DNA from 3 places in the Shewanella submarina genome. Region 2 is predicted to be linked to each of the others. Evidence: predicted binding sites of a transcription regulator. Region 2 holds the regulator's gene; each other region holds the start of a gene.

Region 1 (6,514 bases), on a different contig from region 2:
GATATCACCCTGAGTCCGGACGCAAAATATATCTATTACCGTGCCAATAAGCAGCACCCCGGCATCTATAACGTTTATCGTGTCGAGCTGGCATCAGGTAAGGATGAGCAATTGACTCAGTGGGACGGCAACCTGGAATATGAGTTGAGTCCCCAGGGGGATGCGCTGCTGCTGAATGCTTCAAGGCGAACAGAGCCGTCAGAGCTTTATCTGCAGCCCATTGGCGGAGAGATGAAAAAGCTGACTGATTACACGAGTCATGAGTTCAAGTCCTACCCCTGGCAGGCACCGGAAGTGGTTGCCGTCCCCTCCAGCCATGGCGCTGAGGATATTTATGCCCGGGTTTATTTGCCGACTGGATTTAATCCGGACAATGCCGATAAATATCCTGCGGTGATCTTTAACCACGGAGCCGGTTATCTGCAGAACGCAGATTATGGTTTCTCCGGTTATTTCCGCGAGTTTATGTTTCATAACCTGCTGGCCCAACAGGGTTATGTCGTAATGGATATGGATTATCGGGGCTCCAAGGGCTATGGCCGGGATTGGCGTACCGCGGTTTACCGCAATATGGGTAAACCCGAGGTTGAGGATCTGAGTGATGGTGTGAGCTGGATGGCAAAGCATGCCAATGTGGATGCGCAGCGAGCCGGTACCTATGGCGGTTCTTATGGTGGCTTCCTGACATTTATGGCGCTGTTCACGCAACCGCAGTTGTTTCAGAGTGGCGCTGCATTACGCCCCGTAACTGACTGGGCACACTATAATGCTCCTTATACATCAAATATTTTGAATACGCCGGATGTAGATCCCATCGCCTATGAGCGAAGCTCGCCCATTGAGCACGCCGAGGGCTTGCAAAAGCCTTTGCTGATTATGAGTGGGGTACTGGATGACAACGTGTTCTTTCAGGACAGTGTACGCCTGGTACAAAGGTTGATTGAGCTGGAAAAGCCAATGTTTGAAACTGCCATCTATCCGGTAGAACCCCATGGATTTAAGCAGCCTTCGAGCTGGCTGGATGAGTATCGTCGTATACACAAGTTGTTCGAAGAGACACTTAAAGAGTAGCCACAGTCAGTTTTGGTGGCATTTATGGTGGCAGCCGGGTCCCGGCTGCTCCATATTTATTTGAAAGGGAATGATTGGCCGACTTTTGGCCTGCCACGTAATTTGAGGAAGGATACAGGGTGGTTGTTTCTATAGCGGGCGGAGTAAAGCCAGGAAAACTGTTGGACATAGAGGCCAAGCTCTATCGCTTGTTGATTGTGGGTAAGCAGAAAAGCGGCGCTATGTTGGACGGGCTCGATGAAGAAATTGAAGCCCATGCCAATAAGCTTGCAGTAGAGCGTGATGCAGTGTTGGACCGACTGGAGAAACAGCTGCAGAGCCGTCAAATTTTCGAAGCGGTATCAAGTCAACTTTCTGAGGCGGTCAGGCGCAGCATAGATTTCAGGTTGGCAGAGCCTGCAGATGTGCTCAGGCATACCAAAATCAGTGAGCAGCAGATCATGTTGCTGGAATTACTGCAGTCGCCAGCGCCTGATATGAACCAGCTATATCTTTATGTCAATGACCTTTCCTGGCTGGTCCATGATCTCACCAATCTGGTTAACAGTCCCTCCTTCCGGGCCAAGCGGCCCAACCGTTCTGATGTGAAAGTGTCTGACCTTAAGCTGGTGCTGAGCTTTATCGGTATTGAAAACCTGCAGACCCTTATCCCCTATTTCTGTGTTCGGCGGTGGTTGCCCAGCGGACACCCAAACCTGCTGTGGACTACCCGAAAGTTATGGCGTTACAACATAGTGACGGCTATCGCCAGTCAGACCCTGGCGACAGCTCAGGGCAAAGATGCAGCATTTGCTTATATTTGTGCCTTGCAATATCAGTTGGGTACGTCAGCAATATTGAATAACAGTGCTGAGATTTTCGAGCAGATATGGGGATCCTGGCTGCGAGAGGCTGAGAACAGCAAGGAAAGGGAGGTATATGATGCCGTTCTGGCAACAGAGTTCCCTGCCAAACAGGTCTATGAAAAGGTAATGGAGTACGAGCTTGAGCTGAACTGGCAGCTTTTGGATCTGCTTGGATTCGGTGAGAGTCGTATTACTGAAGTGCTCAGGGAGCTGAGCTATACCATGCGCTATGCCGATCTCTCTGAAGATGCCGCCCTGATTGCCAGAGGTAATGCCTTTGCCAAGATACTGTTTCTGGAAGAGCAGAGGAAACTCTACCCTCAGGAAAGGGAGCTGATTATCGACTATTATCAATTTACACCGGACGAGATTGAGCTGCTGCGCGGACAGAACTATCGCAAGTTGGATCTTGTCTGAAATACAGCTCCGAGGTGATTTTTAATCGGGGATGCTTGTTTATTTATTCATTATCAATGCATATAAACAATGGTTTGCGGTAAAGTGATATTTTTTATGACTAAATATGCTGTAAACCCCCGTCTAAAACGCCTGAACAATTCTTAAACTGCAATCTTTATGCACTGAAGAGTGCAGTATTCACCCTATAAGCTGTTAAAAACTGGCTTTCTCGTCACATTTTCGCTAATAATGACCCACAAGTAACAAAAAACTTCCCTGCCGTGTTCATATTCAAATAACAAAGCGGCGGGCTGGACCTGTGGTAATCGCACTGGCAATTACCCCTGATAACAACAAAGGACGAAAGCACTATGAGCAATGCAATGAATCTGACCCGAGCCCAATTCGATGAGGTGATGGTGCCTAACTATTCACCTGCAGCAGTAATTCCTGTGCGTGGAGATGGTAGCCGGGTATGGGATCAGGAAGGTCGTGAATTTATTGATTTCGCCGGTGGTATTGCTGTGAATTGCCTGGGTCACTGTCACCCAGCTCTGGTTGATGCTTTGACTACTCAGGGACAAAAGCTGTGGCATCTGTCCAATGTCATGACCAATGAGCCTGCTCTTGAATTGGCGACTCGCCTGGTGGAAGGCACTTTTGCTGACAAAGTGTATTTCGCCAACTCAGGTGCCGAAGCCAACGAAGCTGCCCTGAAGCTGGCACGCCGTTATGCTTTAGACAAGTTTGGTGCAGAAAAGGACGAGATTATCGCCTTTAATCAGGGTTTCCATGGCCGTACTTTCTTCACTGTCAGTGTCGGTGGTCAGGCTGCTTATTCAGATGGTTTTGGCCCTAAGCCACAGTCTATCACTCACCTGCCATTTAATGATGTGGCTGCACTGGAAGCTGCCGTATCCGATAAGACCTGCGCCATTATGATGGAGCCTCTGCAGGGTGAAGGCGGCATTATTCCTGCGTCTAAAGAGTTCCTGCAGGCGGTTCGCGCTCTGGCTGACAAGCACAATGCATTGGTGATTTTCGATGAAGTGCAAACCGGTATCGGCCGTACAGGTCATCTGTATGCTTATATGGATACTGACATTGTTCCGGATATTCTGACCAGCGCCAAGGCGTTGGGAGGCGGTTTCCCTATTGCCGCTATGCTGACCACTGCAGAAATCGCAACACACCTGAAAGTCGGTACCCATGGTTCTACCTATGGCGGTAATCCACTGGCATGTGCTGTGGGTAATGCGGTACTGGGCGTGGTAAATACCTCAGAAACTCTGGAAGGGGTTAAGCAGCGCGAGCAGATGATTCGTGAAGGACTGGAGCGCATCAACGCCAAGTACCAGGTGTTCTCTGAGATCCGTGGTAAAGGCCTGCTGCTGGGTGCTGTGCTGAATGATAAATATCAGGGCCGCAGCCGTGATTTCCTGGTGGCCTCTGTGGCCGAAGGTTTGATGGCGCTGGTTGCCGGGGCCAACGTAGTTCGTTTCACTCCCTCTCTGGTGATCCCTGAACAGGACATTGCCGAAGGTCTGCAGCGTTTTGAGCAGGCTGTTGCCAAGGTAGTGGCAGGCTAAGATCCAAGGCGCCACGGATTGCCCGTGGCGCAGTTCAGGAGACATCAGATGCTAATTATACGTCCAATCCGCTCTTCGGATTTCAATGCGCTGTTGCAAATCGCCCATGAGTCGGGGCATGGCTTTACCTCGTTGCCTGTCAACGAGGAGTTACTGCGCAATAAAATCGCCAGAGCTGAAGCGTCTGTCAGCAAACAGGTAGAAAAACCTTTCGACGAAGGTTACCTCATGGTGATGGAAGATTCAGAAACCGGCGAGGTTGTAGGTACCTGTGGCATTGAGGCCGCGGTAGGCATGGAAGATGCCTTTTATCACTACCGTCTGGGAACAGAGGTTTACCACTCGGAGCAGATAGATGTGCGCAACGAGGTGGAAACCCTGACGCTGTGCCACGACTACACAGGTGCAGCAGAGCTTTGTACCTTGTTCCTGCGAGAAGGTTATCGTCAGGGGAACAATGGCCGTTTTCTGTCACGCAGCCGTTTCCTGTTTTTGGCTGAGCATCCCGAGCGTTTCGGTGAAATTGTTATCGCCGAGATGCGTGGTGTCAGTGATGACGAAGGTAACTCTCCTTTCTACAATTGGCTGCAACAGCATTTTCTCGGCATTGATTTCATTCACGCTGACTATTTGTCCGGCTTGGGGCAGAAAGCCTTTATGGGGGAGATGATGCCCCGCAATCCTATCTATGTTCCTTTACTGCCTTCAGAGGCTCAGGAAGTGATAGGTGAGGTTCATGCCAATACCCGCCCGGCATTGCGTTTGCTGCATGCCGAAGGCTTCCGTCACAGAGGCTATGTCGACATTTTTGATGGCGGCCCTACGGTGGAATGCAACCTTACAGATATCCGCTCAGTGCAGGCAAGCAGAAGCCTGGAGGTCAGTACAGGTGAGGTGGATGCTGTGGGCGATACCTACATTGTGGCCAATGGTGAGGTGCAGAACTACCGCGCCATCATTGTTCAGCGAACTCTGGACGATGAGGCCAGGAACCTGATGCTGACAACGGAAGAAGCCGAAGCCCTGATGGTGAATATCGGCGATCAAGTAAGAATTTTGGCGATTTAGGAAAAGCAAGATGACACAGTTTATCAACGGAAAATGGTTGGCCGGTGAAGGCCATGCTATGGCGTCCGGCAATCCTGCCAACGGCGAACAGATTTGGCAGGGGCAGAGTGCAACTCCTGCACAGGTAGAAGCAGCAGTCACTGCGGCCAGAGACGCGCAATTTGACTGGTTTATGTTGGGCTTTGAAGGCCGATTGAAAGTGGTAGAGGCATATCGCGATCTGCTGCAGGAGAACAAAGACCATATTGCAGAAGTGATTGCTCAGGAAACAGGTAAGCCTCGTTGGGAAACCGCCACTGAAGCGGCGGCAATGATAGGTAAGATTGGTTTATCCGTCAGTGCATTCCACAAGCGTACCGGCGAAACCGAGTCTGAGACTCCTGCCGGCAAGGCGGTATTACGTCACAAGCCCCACGGCGTAGTGGCAGTATTTGGCCCCTACAACTTCCCGGGACATCTGCCAAATGGTCATATAGTGCCTGCACTACTGGCGGGTAATACTGTTATTTTCAAGCCTTCTGAGTTGACCCCAAAAGTTGCAGAAGAAACTCTGAAGCTGTGGGAGAAGGCAGGGCTGCCTGCCGGTGTTATTAATCTGGTTCAGGGTGAGGTGGAAACCGGTAAAGCACTGGCTTCGCATCCACAGCTGGATGGTTTGTTCTTTACCGGCAGTTCCCGTACCGGTCATCTGCTGCACCAGCAGTATGCCGGTCATCCAGGCAAGATTCTGGCACTGGAAATGGGTGGCAATAACCCACTTATTGTTCGGGATGTTGCCGACACCAAGGCGGCTGTTCACGACATTATTCAGTCTGGCTTTATCTCCTCAGGTCAGCGTTGTACCTGCGCCCGTCGTCTCTACATTCCTGTAGGCGAAGCTGGAGATCTGTTGCTGACAAATTTGGTGGAAGCCACCAAACAGATCCGTGTTGGCGCATGGAACGACGAACAGCAGCCATTTATGGGCTCTATGATCTCCGAAGCTGCTGCTAAAGGTATGGTTAGCGCCCAGGATAACCTCTTGTCTCTCGGCGGTAAGTCGCTGGTGGAACTCAAGCACCTCAAGGCGGGCACTGGCTTGGTTTCTCCGGGAATCATAGATGTGACCTCCGTAGCGGAATTGCCCGATGAAGAGTATTTCGGTCCTCTGATGCAAGTGGTTCGTTACTCAGACTTCGATGAAGCGATTCGTCTTGCCAACAATACCAAATATGGCTTGTCTGCCGGCCTGCTGGCCGACAGTCGCGATGACTATGAGTATTTCCTGGCACGTATCCGCGCCGGTATCGTCAACTGGAACAAGCAGATAACAGGTGCATCCGGTTCCGCTCCATTTGGTGGTGTCGGCGCATCCGGTAACCACAGAGCGTCAGCTTTCTATGCTGCCGATTACTGTGCTTATCCTGTGGCATCCATGGAATCTGATTCTGTGAGTTTGCCAGCAGCTTTGAGTCCGGGCCTGAGCCTGTAATTGAACGCCCGCTCAGCGGGCGTTTTTTTATATTTTCTTACTAATATTAAATACGACCTAAAGCCGGGACT
Region 2 (6,514 bases):
CCATGTTGATGACCACGTCCTGCTGTTTCTGTTGCTCTTCTGGATTGAATCCTATGAATGTGCGAAGTCTGAGGTTGGTTACCCTGATGATGGCGTGGCTGAGTGACATAGAAGCAGTTGGTTTTGTCATTTTTAATACTCCTGCAATACGTCCGGCAGGACACAGAGGATCAGCGTTGCGCGACCTTTCATTCCCTGATGTCACTGATTGAACAAAAAATATCCGGCACAGTTCTGAGATCCGAAAGCCTTCCCCATAACGTATATGTCATTACCCGCAAATGTCCAATATTTGGCAATTTTATGACAGACAGTACAGCGACCCACCACAACGGCTCACACAGCGAATCGCTGCTCGGTTATGCCGGTTTGCTGCCATTTGTATTGGCAATCATCTACTCACTGACAGGCAGCGCTGAGGCGGAAAAAGTCTCCACTCAGGTGTTTGTCAGTTACAGTGCCATTATCCTCTCTTTCCTTTGTGGTGCCCTGTGGCACAAGGTGCGAGCGGCTAACTGGTCCAGGCCACTTCTGCTGGTGACCAATATTCTGACCCTGCTTGGCTGGGCATGCCTGGCATTAAGCCCAACACTGGCGCTGCTGGCTCTGACACTTTGCTATGAAGTGGTGCTGGTGATTGAACAGTGGGCTGACAGGGATGAAACCCGGGAATATCTGACGTTAAGGCGCAGGTTGACAGCCATTGTTATTGGTTTGCACCTGCTGTATTTAATACTGACTTGAGTCAGAATCAACTTGTCGCTCATCAGGGAGTAAACAATGGCTCGACTTATCCTGTTCTACGATGGTACTTGCCCACTGTGCATCAATGAAATGCTGCAGCAGGCAGATACCTCCGGCAGTATTCAGCTTGAAGATATATCTTCCCCGGATTTTGTTACCCGCTTTCCCCAAATAGACCCTGTTGAAGCGAACCAGTTACTTCACGCCATGACACAGGACAACAGAATACTCCTGGGGTTGGACGCGACCTGCGCCGCATGGGGACTCACCGGAGAGCAGCCCTGGCTCAGACTATTAAGGCTACCTTTGATTAAACCTGTCGCCGACCTGGGGTATCGTCTGTTCGCCCGCTACAGATATCAAATATCCTGGATACTGACCGGTCAGCGTCGCGGAGAATGTAGTTCAGCAGCCTGTCAGCTCCGAAGGGGAAAGTGATATGAATGCCCTGGTGATCGGTGCCAACTCTGCCATAGGTTCAGCCTTCATTCATCAGTGGCTGCAAGCTTCTGCCCAAAACACCTGCACCGCTGTCAGCAGACAAGCCCCCGCCCAGCTTTTGCCCGGCTGCAGTCAGTGGCAATCATGTGATTACTCAGAAGCCGGTATTATCGATTGCTGCGAGGAGCTTAGTGAGGCAGGTCCATTTGAGCGAGTTGTCATCTGTAATGGTCAATTACACAGTGATGAGCTGGCACCGGAGAAAAGGCTGGAAGAGCTGTCGCTGGCGGCGATGACCAAGATAATGACCAGCAACACCATGATTCCCGCACTGTTTGTCGCCAGGCTTTTACCCCTTCTCGATAAGAAAGCGGTCGTGGCCGTGCTCAGTGCCAGGGTTGGTAGTATAGGAGATAACCGCCTGGGGGGCTGGTACAGTTACCGGGCGTCCAAAGCAGCCCTTAATATGATGCTGCAAACCGCTGCGGTTGAGTATGCCCGGCGTAAACCCGGCGTCAAGCTAATGGCATTCCACCCGGGCACCACAGACTCACCACTATCCCGTCCCTTCCAGACCAACGTCCCGGAAGGCAAGCTGTTCACTCCTGAATTTGTTGCAATGCAAATTCATAAACTCATGTCCGGTCAACAGGCAGATGGTCAGCTGAGCTTTATCGATTGGCAGGGAAAAACCATTCCCTGGTAAATGAACCTGTGTGAAAAGGCACAAAAAAAGCGAAGGCATAACCTTCGCTTTTTGCACAACCAACCCAATGGTTACTTAACGAAATCGATACCCAACTGGATATCACCTTTCAGGGTGTCCAGCATACCGTCACGGGCATTGGTTTCAAACTCACTGATTTCGCCATAAGGCAGTACTTTCTCAACGCCGTTTTTACCCAGCAGAACTGGTTGAGCGAAGAACTCAGCGTGCTCACTGCCACCATCGACATAGGCACACTCAACTACGTTTGCTTCACCCTGCAGGCCACGTACCAGAGACATACAGAAGCGGAATGCAGCCTGCCCCATAGACAGGGTTGCGCTACCGCCACCAGCCTTGGCTTCAACGACTTCGGTACCGGCATTCTGGATACGGTGAGTCAGTGATGCGACTTCTTCGTCGCTGAAGGTGACGCCTTCAATCTGAGACAGCAGAGGCAGAATGGTTACACCGCTGTGGCCGCCAATAACATTCAGCTTAACGTCTTCAACGTTCAGGCCTTTGGCTTCAGCGATAAAGGTTTCAGAGCGGATCACGTCCAGCGTGGTCACACCGAACAGGCGGTTCTTGTCATAAACACCGGCTTTCTTCAGTACCTCAGCAGCAATCGCTACTGTGGTGTTAACCGGGTTGGTGATAACGCCTACCAAAGCTTTTGGACAAACAACCGCAACCTTCTCAATAAGATTACGCACGATACCCGCATTGATGTTGAACAGGTCGCTGCGATCCATACCCGGCTTACGCGCTACACCGGCAGAGATAAGCACGACATCAGCGCCTTCCAGTGCTGGAGTCGGGTCTTCACCGGCGAATCCTTTTACTTCCACTGCAGTTGGGATGTGGCTCAAATCCACGGCAACGCCAGGTGTGACAGGTGCGATATCATACAGGGACAGTTTGGAGCCCGCAGGCAGTTGGGTTTTTAACAACAACGCCAGGGCCTGACCGATACCACCAGCAGCACCAAGTACAGCAACTTTCATAGTTATCTCCGTCTAAGCTGCGGATATATGTGACATACATCCAATTCCATGATGGCGCCACATTACTGTATCGTCACAAAAATTTCAATGAGACTTAAGCCGAATGCCTCCGGCTCAGGGCGGACCGAATTGCTGACACCCGTACACCGTAAAACCTGTGAAACATGCCCTGCAGTGAATTTTTATTCACTAAAAACGGCAATTTGTTGACATATATACGGCTGGTATTCACAATCTCACGGTCGAATGAATAAGATCGAAAAAATATATGACCACAAGCAAAAATCAGGATGAACTCATCAAAGTGTTCAAGGCCCTGCTCAAGGAAGAAAGGTTCGGTTCTCAGAGCGAGATTGTGACCGCGCTGCAGGCTGAGGGCTTCAGCAATATCAATCAGTCAAAAGTTTCCCGCATGCTGAGCAAGTTTGGCGCCGTGCGTACCCGCAACGCCAAACAGGAAATGGTGTACTGCCTGCCAGCAGAACTGGGCGTACCTACCGCCGGCAGCCCGGTTAAGAACCTGGTACTGGACGTTGACCACAACCAGGCCATGATCGTTGTTCGCACCAGCCCGGGCGCAGCTCAGCTTATCGCTCGCCTGCTGGATTCCATGGGCAAGCCTGAAGGGATCCTGGGGACTATTGCCGGTGATGATACTATCTTTATCTGTCCGGCCAGCGTAAAAGAAATTGATACCACGCTGGAAACGGTCAAAGATCTGTTCAACTACAATCAGTAGTGTGAGTTCATAGAAAAAACGCGCCCCAAGGCGCGTTTTTTTATAGCTCTGAACAGGCTTAATCAGCGTATTTGAGCAAGTAATCCAGCGAAGGCGCAAAGAAAGATGAGCCGGTCAACGCCTTGGTGAAGTGCATCAAATGATCATGATTACCGGCACCATCGCCGTGTACCATAGATTCCAGCATCTTTTCAAAATGCAGTGATGTGCGGCAAACCGAGATAAACATCAGCCCCTGCTCACGAACGCTGCCAAATGGCATGCTCTGACGCAGGATTTCCATGGATGAGCCATCGGCATGCTTGAGGTTTACCCGCTTAATATGGCTGGTCAGCGGCTTGTCCTCTGACGCATATTCGATATTGTCCTGCTTGGTGCGGCCAATAATGTCTTCCTGCTTCTTGGTAGGCAGACGGTGCCACTTGCTCAGGTTATGGGCATACTTCTGCACATGCACATAACTACCACCCACGAAGGTCACATCCTCTTCACCCACCAATGCAACTTCCTGGCGATTGCGTCCCTTGGGATTCTCAGTACCATCAACAAAACCTGTCAGGTCTCGGTTATCCATAAAGCGGAAACCGCGCTCTTCATCAACCAGCTCAACCAAACCTTCCAGCATTTGCGCCACTTCATTAGCCACCAGATGAAGAATATCCAGACGGTCACAACGCAGATGAATAAACAGGTCGAACTCGATTGCAGGTGCATCGCGGTTGCCCGCTTCCATCGCCGGGAACGGCTTTAACTGAGCCGGACGTTCACCTGCGTACAGAGTGTCCCAATAGTTGGCGCCAATAGAAACAAAGCCGTTGAACGCACTGTCGGCATATTGATCGGACAACTCATGAATATATTGGGCAACATTGGCAAGACAGGGCCGCAACTGTTGTTCCACGCCATCATTGGCGTTGAACATCAGGTAAACACTGTGTAAGTTCCCTTCCGCGCAGACTCCAAGTTGTTCACGGGGCATAACCTGATTTTCCATTATTCTCTCACCTTGTGCATTTCATTTGTTTCGGCAACATTGGGAAGCAACTTTACCCCAAACGGCATACATACAGCACACTCAGGTGTAAAAGTGTGAGCCATACCCAATCAGCTGCAGAGTTTAGCGGCTGATCCCTGCCAAACCTCAATAACCAGACGCCTGACCATCTTTACGACTTTCAGACGCACCACGATAAACCCCGGCTTGCGGATCACGGCCAATGGCCTGATAACCGCCGAATATTCCCACGCTGTCGCGGATGGTATGCCCCCGCTTTCCCAGCTCCCGACGGGTCTCCATGGGGAAGCCGGACTCCAGGCTGATATAGCCGCCGTCAGTCATGGTTTTGCCTGTGGGCTGGGATGAGTTGGAATGAACAATTCGGGGGGCGTCTCCCGCCTCCTGCAGGTTCATACCGAAGTCGATTAAGTTAATCATGATCTGAGCATGCATCTGTGGCTGGGTTGCTCCGCCCATCACCCCAAAACTCAGCCAGGGTTGGCCATCTTTGGTCACAAATGCCGGAATAATTGTATGAAAAGGTCGTTTACGCGGCGCATAGGAGTTGGCTCTTCCCGGGGTTAAATCAAATAACTGTCCCCTGTCCTGCAGTACGAAGCCCAATCCCGGCGGTGTCATGCCAGAGCCCATGCCCCGATAATTGCTTTGAATAAGAGACACCATATTGCCGTCGCTGTCGGCTGTGGTCAGATAAACGGTATCACCATGTTCAAGGTTGGGATTGCCGGCATCAACGCTGTTGGCCGCTTTTTTAAGATCAATCAGCTGTGCACGTTTGCGGTTGTACTTCTTTGAAATCAACTCCTGTACCGGAATATCAACAAAGTCGGGGTCAGCGTAAAACCTGGCCCTGTCGGCAAAGGCCAGCTTTTTAGCTTCCACAAACAGGTGCACATATTCAGGACTGGTTTGCCCCATCGCAGCTAAATCATGGGGTTCAAGCATCTGCAATATTTGCTGGGCGGCGATCCCCTGGCCATTGGGTGGCAGTTCCCAAAGATCGTAACCACGGTAATTTACTGAGACAGGTTCAATCCACTCACTGGTATGAGCGGCCATATCTTCATAGGTCAGATAACCATCCTGGGCACGCATATAGTCAGCAATAGTGCGGGCAATGTCGCCTTTGTAGAAGGCATCGCGGCCATCTGAGGCAATTTTCCGGTAGGTATTCGCAAGGGCGGGATTGCGGAAGATTTCGCCGGTTTTAGGCGTAGCGCCCCCCGGCATATAAACGTCAGCAAAGCCATCATACTGAGACAGCCTGTCGGCGTTCTTTTCAAAGTAATAAGCGATCAGCTCAGAAACAGGAAAGCCCTGCTCGCCATAGGAGATAGCCGGAGCCAGCAGGTCTTTCATCGGCAACTTGCCAAACCTGTTGTGGAGCTCAAACCAGCCGTCGACGGCACCGGGAACAGAGACGGGCAAAGGGCCGTAGGGAGGAAGATAATCAAGCCCTTTGGCCTGCAGTATCGCAAGCGTCAGGGATTTTGGGCTGCGGCCTGAGGCGTTAAGGCCATAAAGTTGCTTGCCTTTGGCACTCCATACAATGGCAAACAGATCGCCACCAATACCCGAACCCGTTGGCTCAACCAGTCCCAACATGGCATTGGCCGCAATGGCCGCATCTATGGCATTTCCGCCCTGCTTGAGAATATCCAGCGCCACCTGAGTCGCCAGCGGTTGACTGGTCGCCGCCATACCATTGGTGGCATAAATTTCAGAGCGGGTGGCAAAAGATTTCCCGGTTATCCTATCCATCGCCCAGCCAGGTAAGGCCAGCAATAAAGCAAGCCATACCCCTCTCCTTATGATTGTCTTCATCGTCACTATCACTGTGCAATTTGTGCACTTTATAA
Region 3 (6,514 bases), on a different contig from region 2:
ATTCCTCTGTTGTGTTTTGCCGGTGCCGCGATCCGCATCCCTCTGACCGTACTTGGCTTCTTCCAGTACATTGGCCCAAGTATTATGTTCATGCTGGCTGTGGTGCTGTATGGCGAGCCTTTCGATATGGAAAAGAGCATTACTTTCGGCTTTATCTGGCTGGCACTAATCGCCTTTACCATGGATATGGTTTACAAGCGCAAGCGTGAAATCAAAGCGGCTGAATAACAAAGAAGGGAGCCAATCGGCTCCCTTTGTTATTCTAGGGTCTGTTGACCTTTCATGGTTGAATTTTGCTCGAGATAGACGCGCTTTAATCGCGGCGCTAGGTGTGCTGCCTAGTGGGCCTAAGCAAATACCTGGCAACAAAGAGTAAAGCGCGGATAGCCGAGCCCTTCGGGCAGCGTTTGTCGTCGCTTTCTACTGCATTAACGCTCATTTATGTAGAACAACTACACTTCAATCGCGTTGCTTTGTATAAAACAACGACAAAGAGCTGCAAAAACCATCTTCAAAGGTCAACAGACCCTGGCTCAAAGCGCCTTCATCAGTCGCTCGGCATCATCCGTCGTCACCATTATCAGATAGTCCTGACGGGTCGGGATCACCACCCAATCACCCTGTCCACCGGCGACCAGCGCCTTTCGGCCATCCTTCAGTCTGAACCAACCCAGCTGAAATCCCGGCATACCAATACCGTTGCTGCGCAGATCCGGCATTAAGCCCGGCTCCTCATTACGGTCCCACTGGCGAATACCAGCAGATAAAATATCGGTACGCGACAAGGTCACGCCATAGAAAGGCACATCCAGTTCGAACTCTTTCATATCCAGTGCAATATTGGCGCTTTGCGCCTTGTACCACACCCAGGAGAACATGAGGATGACGCCAATCATCAGAGTACCTGAGACTTTCCTGGCCGCATCCGGCAAGGACTTGCGCCACACCAACAACAGCACGCCAGCCAGTATCAACAGCAATACCAGAAAACTCAGATTCCCGGTACTGCTGAGTTGCGCAATATCGTATGTCTGTTCATGCATAGCAGGACTTTCCCATTTTCCCCTTCGGAAGCTCAGACTTGCACGCAAGACATATTATGTCAACTTAAGCGATCGCTTTCAGCTCCAGTGCCAGTATTTTTGAACGGCGTTGCAGGTTATAAATCTGCTGCTTTTTCGCCGGCAGAGCATCCACTTCAACTATGCTGAAACCCTGCTCAAGAAACCAGTGAATGCTGCGGGTCGTCAGCGCGAACAGTCTGTCATAACCTCTGGCTCTGGCCTGACCTATGATCTGCTGTAACAACAGGCTGCCTCTGTCTGCATCCCGATAGTCCGGGTGAACCACCAGACAGGCAAATTCACCGGCGTTATCTTCTTCAAACGGGTACAAAGCGGCACAGCCGATAATCAAACTGTCCCGTTCGATCACCATAAACTGCTCGATTTCCATCTCCAGCTGTTCACGGGAACGGCGCACCAGTATGCCCTGCTCTTCCAGTGGCCGAATAAGATTCAGTACACCGCCAATATCCGCAATATTGGCTCTGCGCAGGCGTTCGGCGCTCTCGGTGACTATCTGGGTGCCAATGCCCTCCCGGGTAAACAGCTCCTGCAACAGGGCACCATCTTCCTGGTGGCTGATAAGGTGACATCTGGGCACACCACGTCGGCAGGCTTCTACACTGGCACCGATAAACGCCTGGGCTGAGGCGCAAATGTTATGCTGTGGCTGAGAAACATAGGCCTGGGCTTCATTGGGCATCATTTCACTGATCACCAGGCCTTCGTCATCCAACAACCCCTGCTGTTGGCTAAAGCCAATGATCTTGTCAGCCTTAAGTCGAATAGCCACCTGAGTTGCGACCTCCTCCGCAGTGAGGTTAAAGCTCTCGCCGGTCACTGACGCGGCGATAGGCCCAAGCAGCACAATACAATGTTTGTCCAACTGGCTTTGCAAACCTTCCACATCGATACGACGCACACGACCGGACAGACAATAGTCCACACCATCATCCACTCCCAGGGGCTGAGCAATCACAAAATTGCCGCTGACCACATTGATTTTGGCTCCCTGCATCGGAGTATTGGATAAGCCCATAGACAGGCGGGCGGTAATATCAAACTGCAGTGCGCCACACACCTGCCTGATAACCTTGAGGGAAGATTCATCTGTTACCCGGATATCGTTATGAAACCCGGCTTCCAGACTTCTTTCAGCCAGTTCACTGTCTATCTGTGGACGGGCACCGTGAACCAGCACCAGGCGAATCCCCAGGCTATGCAGCAGCGCAACATCATTGATGATGGCTCGGTATTGCCCGGTTTCAATGGCTTCTCCTCCCAACATCACCACAAAAGTTTTCCCTCTGTGGGCATTTACGTAGGGGGCAGAATGACGAAAGCTGTCAATCAGCTGCGCGGTGGCGGCGTTCAATGGACTACCTCACTGTAAACCATACAAATTCATTTAAACCGAATAATAATGCATTAATATGCAGATAAAAAGCATTTGTTCGCACCAAAGCCAGATTGGAGTGAGAGTTTGATCACAGTGAGTTAGCGAAACGGCCAAAAGATGGGAAAACACAGGCGAAAAAAAAGCCCCTCATGAGAGGGGCTTTTCCAAGAACTGCTATAAAACCAATTACTTGATTTTAGCTTCTTTGTAGATAACGTGCTGACGGATTACAGGATCAAACTTCTTGATCTCCATCTTTTCAGGCATGTTACGCTTGTTCTTGTCAGTAGTGTAGAAGTGACCAGTCTTGGCGCTTGATACCAGCTTGATCTTCTCGCGATTACCTTTAGCTTTAGCCATGATCTATTACACCTTCTCGCCGCGGGCACGAAGTTCAGCAACAACTACTTCGATACCTTTCTTATCGATGATACGCATACCTTTAGTGGAAACACGCAGCTGTACAAAGCGCTTTTCAGTTTCCAACCAGAAACGGTGGTTCTGCAGGTTAGGTAAAAAACGACGACGGGTCGCGTTTTTTGCGTGCGAACGGTTGTTACCAACCATTGGTCGCTTGCCAGTAACTTGGCATACTCTTGACATGTCAATCTTCTCCAAAAAACAATTTTAACGCTCGAGCATTAATGTGCCTCGTATGGCCGTCGCCCGAGGCACACGAAGGGCGCATTTTATACAGGATTGCCGGGGAAAGATCAAGCGGTGATTAAGTAATCCACCCTCTTTCTGCAAAGGAAACTATCTCACGATCCCCTACAACCATATGATCCAGCAAGGATACGTCTATGGTTGCCAACGCATTTTTCAATCGCTCAGTTATTCGCCGGTCAGCCTGACTGGGCTCGGCGATACCAGACGGATGATTATGACAAACAATGACGGCCGCAGCATTATGCTCCAGCACCATAGCCACCACTTCTCTTGGATAAACCGAAGCCGAGTCTATGGTTCCACGGAATAATTCGATAAATTGAATTACCCTGTGTTGGCTGTCCAGCAGCAAGATGGCAAACACTTCATAAGACCTGTCTGCCAACTGTGTCATCAGGTAATCCCGGGTTAAATCAGGATTGGTCAATACCTGCCCTCTGAGCAGGTTTTCGCGGGCAATACGGCGCGCAATTTCTGCGGCCGCCTGAAGCTGCGCGTATTTTACCGATCCCACGCCATGAAGTCGACATACCTTGGGCTTAGAAGCGCAAAACAGTGCTCTTAAACCACCAAATTCTGTCAAAAGCCGCCTGCCAAGGGCTACTGCACTCTCTCCCCGGGCACCATTTCGTAATAATACCGCCAGTAATTCCGCATCAGAAAGCGTGCCACTGCCGTGTTGCAACAACTTATCCCTGGGGCCTTCCCCCTCTGGCCAATCCTTTATTCCCATACTGTCTTCCCTGAGCCAACTCCCAAACAAGTATGGTTCAGTTTCAGAAATCGGCCTGGCAGATACCATGTTGTACATAAAACAAAGAAATCAGAGTCTGTTGCGATAACACTGATACCTAACCCAAATGGGAATATGGTAAGGTTAGCGCCATTGGATTGAGCCTTGGGAAAACGACCGTGAGCCTGAATCACAAGAAAATTTTGTTGGGTATTGGCGGAGGTATTGCCGCCTATAAAAGTGCAGATTTGGTTCGCCGCCTGAAAGAACGTGGCGCCGAAGTGCGCGTGGTAATGACCCAAAGTGCTATGGAGTTTATTACGCCTTTAACACTGCAGGCGCTGAGCGGTCACCCCGTAGCCTCAGACTTGCTGGATCCCACTGCTGAGGCCTCTATGGGCCATATCGAGCTGGCTCGCTGGGCCGACCTGTTTGTTATCGCGCCAGCCACGGCGAATGTGCTGGCCCGTATGCAGGTTGGCATGGCCGATGAGCTGCTGACCACCTGTGCCCTGGCTACCGGCTCTCCGGTTGTTGTATGTCCAGCCATGAATCAGCAGATGTATCAGCACCTTGCAACTCAACATAACCTGAAGGTTCTGAGTGAGCGTGGCATTCATATCTGGGGGCCAGGCGCAGGTAGTCAGGCCTGTGGTGAAATTGGCCCCGGACGTATGCTGGAACCTTTGGATATTGCACAGCGCTGCGAAGCCTTCTTCGGTGACAAGCCACTGAAAGGTCAAAAGCTGTTGCTGACCGCAGGGCCAACCCGCGAAGCCATTGACCCGGTGCGTTATATCTCCAATCACAGTTCAGGCAAGATGGGCTTTGCCATCGCCGCCCGCGCAGCTGAAATGGGTGCCGAAGTCACTCTGGTTTCTGGCCCGATTAATCTGCCAACCCCAATTGGGGTGAATCGCATTGATGTGCAATCAGCCAAGCAGATGCTGGATGCGGTAATGGCTGAAGTCGCCACCCAGGACATATTTATTGGTTGCGCGGCCGTGGCCGATTATCGTCTGGATAAAATTGCCGAGGCAAAGATCAAGAAGTCAGCGGAATCCATGCAGCTTGCACTGGTTCGCAATCCTGATATCTTAGCCACGGTCGCGGCACAGGATGCCCGACCTTTTACTGTTGGCTTTGCTGCAGAAACCCATGACGTTGAACATTACGCCAAAGATAAAATGCAGCGTAAGAAACTGGATATGATAGCCGCCAACGACGTATCTATTTCCGGACAGGGCTTCAACGCCGATACCAATGCACTGAAAGTCTTCTGGCCACAGGGCTGTGAAGAGCTGCCAGCAACAGACAAGTACACCCTCGCCGGGCAATTGCTCGGTTTGATCGCCAGAGTTAAAGAAGCAAGATGAAAACACCTATTGAACTGAAAATCCTGGATTCACGTATCGGCTCTGAGTTCCCATTGCCAGCCTATGCAACTCCCGGCAGTGCAGGAATGGATCTGCGGGCCATGACAGAAACCACTCTGACCATAGCTCCCGGCGAAACCGTGCTGATCCCAACAGGTATCTCTATCTATGTGGCAGACCCTTCTCTGGCGGCTGTCATTCTGCCTCGCTCTGGTCTGGGACATAAACACGGCATTGTGCTGGGCAACCTGGTTGGTCTGATTGACTCCGATTATCAGGGACCTTTGATGGTGTCCTGCTGGAACCGCAGCAGCGAACCTTTCACCATTGAGGTGGGCGATCGTCTGGCGCAGCTGGTATTTGTCCCTGTGGTTCAGGCCGAGTTCCGTTTGGTGGATGAGTTTGCCAATACCGATCGTGGTGAAGGCGGATTTGGTCACTCTGGTACCAAGTAAGAAGGTACTTATTACCGGGCTGACTGCCAGTTCGGGCATCAAATAATAATACTCAGCGTTAACACCGCTCCGCGCCTGTGGCTGCCAACATTGGATTGTGCAGTGCCCGGCAGAGCGGCTCCTGCTGAATAAAAGTTGTAATTGAGCGAAGGATACTGCAATGGCCGTAAGCCAAAAAATCAATCGTCGTGAACACATTCTCCAATGCCTGGCACAGATGCTGGAAACCAATCCAGGAGAACGTATCACGACCAAAAAACTGGCTGCCGAAGTAGGCGTTTCCGAGGCGGCGCTGTACCGTCATTTTCCCAGCAAAGCACGGATGTTTGAGGGGCTGATCGACTTCATCGAAGAGTCATTGCTGACCCGCATCAATCTCATCATGGATGAGGAAAAAGACACTATGCGCCGCTGTCAGCTGTCACTACAGCTGCTGTTGGTATTCGCTGAACGCAACCCGGGCATTTCCCGCGTATTGAACGGCGATGCACTGTTGGGAGAAAACGAGCGCCTGCGCAGCCGTATCAGCGGTTTATTTGCCAAGATTGAAACCCAGCTGAAGCAGATCCTCCGCGAAAAAACTCTGCGTGAAGGCAAAGGCTTTAACCTTGATGAAGCGATTCTCGCTAACCTGCTGCTCGCCGTCGCCGAGGGCCGAATTGCCCAGTTCGTGCGCAGTGAGTTCAAACTCAAGCCAACTTCCCACTTTGATCAGCAGTGGACCTTTATCCAGCAGCAACTACTGCAAAGCTGAGTCAAAGTATCCAGTGAAAATGCCGCCACAGCGCGGCATTTTTTTTTGTGCCTAAAATTAGTCC

The links. The regulator ArgR, encoded in region 2, controls arginine synthesis, uptake and breakdown. The targets are predictions, from matches to a motif close to ANTGAATANNTATTCANT.
Region 1: ACFOE0_RS02005 (aspartate aminotransferase family protein) is a predicted target of ArgR. The motif match lies at 2,429-2,446, and genes of this name have one in related genera.
Region 3: argA (amino-acid N-acetyltransferase) is a predicted target of ArgR. The motif match lies at 2,487-2,504, and genes of this name have one in related genera.

Annotation. Positions count from the first base shown of each region.
Region 1 covers NZ_JBHRTD010000001.1:425,753-432,266, forward strand. Annotated here, with positions in the region: gene ACFOE0_RS01995 (prolyl oligopeptidase family serine peptidase) at 1-1,071, shown strand, start outside; gene ACFOE0_RS02000 (HDOD domain-containing protein) at 1,191-2,333, shown strand; gene ACFOE0_RS02005 (aspartate aminotransferase family protein) at 2,687-3,904, shown strand; gene astA (arginine N-succinyltransferase) at 3,953-4,972, shown strand; gene astD (succinylglutamate-semialdehyde dehydrogenase) at 4,983-6,443, shown strand.
Region 2 covers NZ_JBHRTD010000006.1:390,715-397,228, reverse strand. Annotated here, with positions in the region: gene folX (dihydroneopterin triphosphate 2'-epimerase) at 1-130, opposite strand, end outside; gene ACFOE0_RS04760 (DUF3429 domain-containing protein) at 304-744, shown strand; gene ACFOE0_RS04755 (thiol-disulfide oxidoreductase DCC family protein) at 781-1,182, shown strand; gene ACFOE0_RS04750 (SDR family NAD(P)-dependent oxidoreductase) at 1,184-1,891, shown strand; gene mdh (malate dehydrogenase) at 1,963-2,898, opposite strand; gene argR (transcriptional regulator ArgR) at 3,167-3,637, shown strand; gene ACFOE0_RS04735 (Dyp-type peroxidase) at 3,696-4,631, opposite strand; gene ggt (gamma-glutamyltransferase) at 4,779-6,491, opposite strand.
Region 3 covers NZ_JBHRTD010000023.1:46,259-52,772, reverse strand. Annotated here, with positions in the region: gene rarD (EamA family transporter RarD) at 1-228, shown strand, start outside; gene ACFOE0_RS23020 (PH domain-containing protein) at 534-1,043, opposite strand; gene argA (amino-acid N-acetyltransferase) at 1,108-2,439, opposite strand; gene rpmG (50S ribosomal protein L33) at 2,650-2,823, opposite strand; gene rpmB (50S ribosomal protein L28) at 2,830-3,066, opposite strand; gene radC (RadC family protein) at 3,188-3,865, opposite strand; gene coaBC (bifunctional phosphopantothenoylcysteine decarboxylase/phosphopantothenate--cysteine ligase CoaBC) at 4,045-5,241, shown strand; gene dut (dUTP diphosphatase) at 5,238-5,696, shown strand; gene slmA (nucleoid occlusion factor SlmA) at 5,857-6,450, shown strand.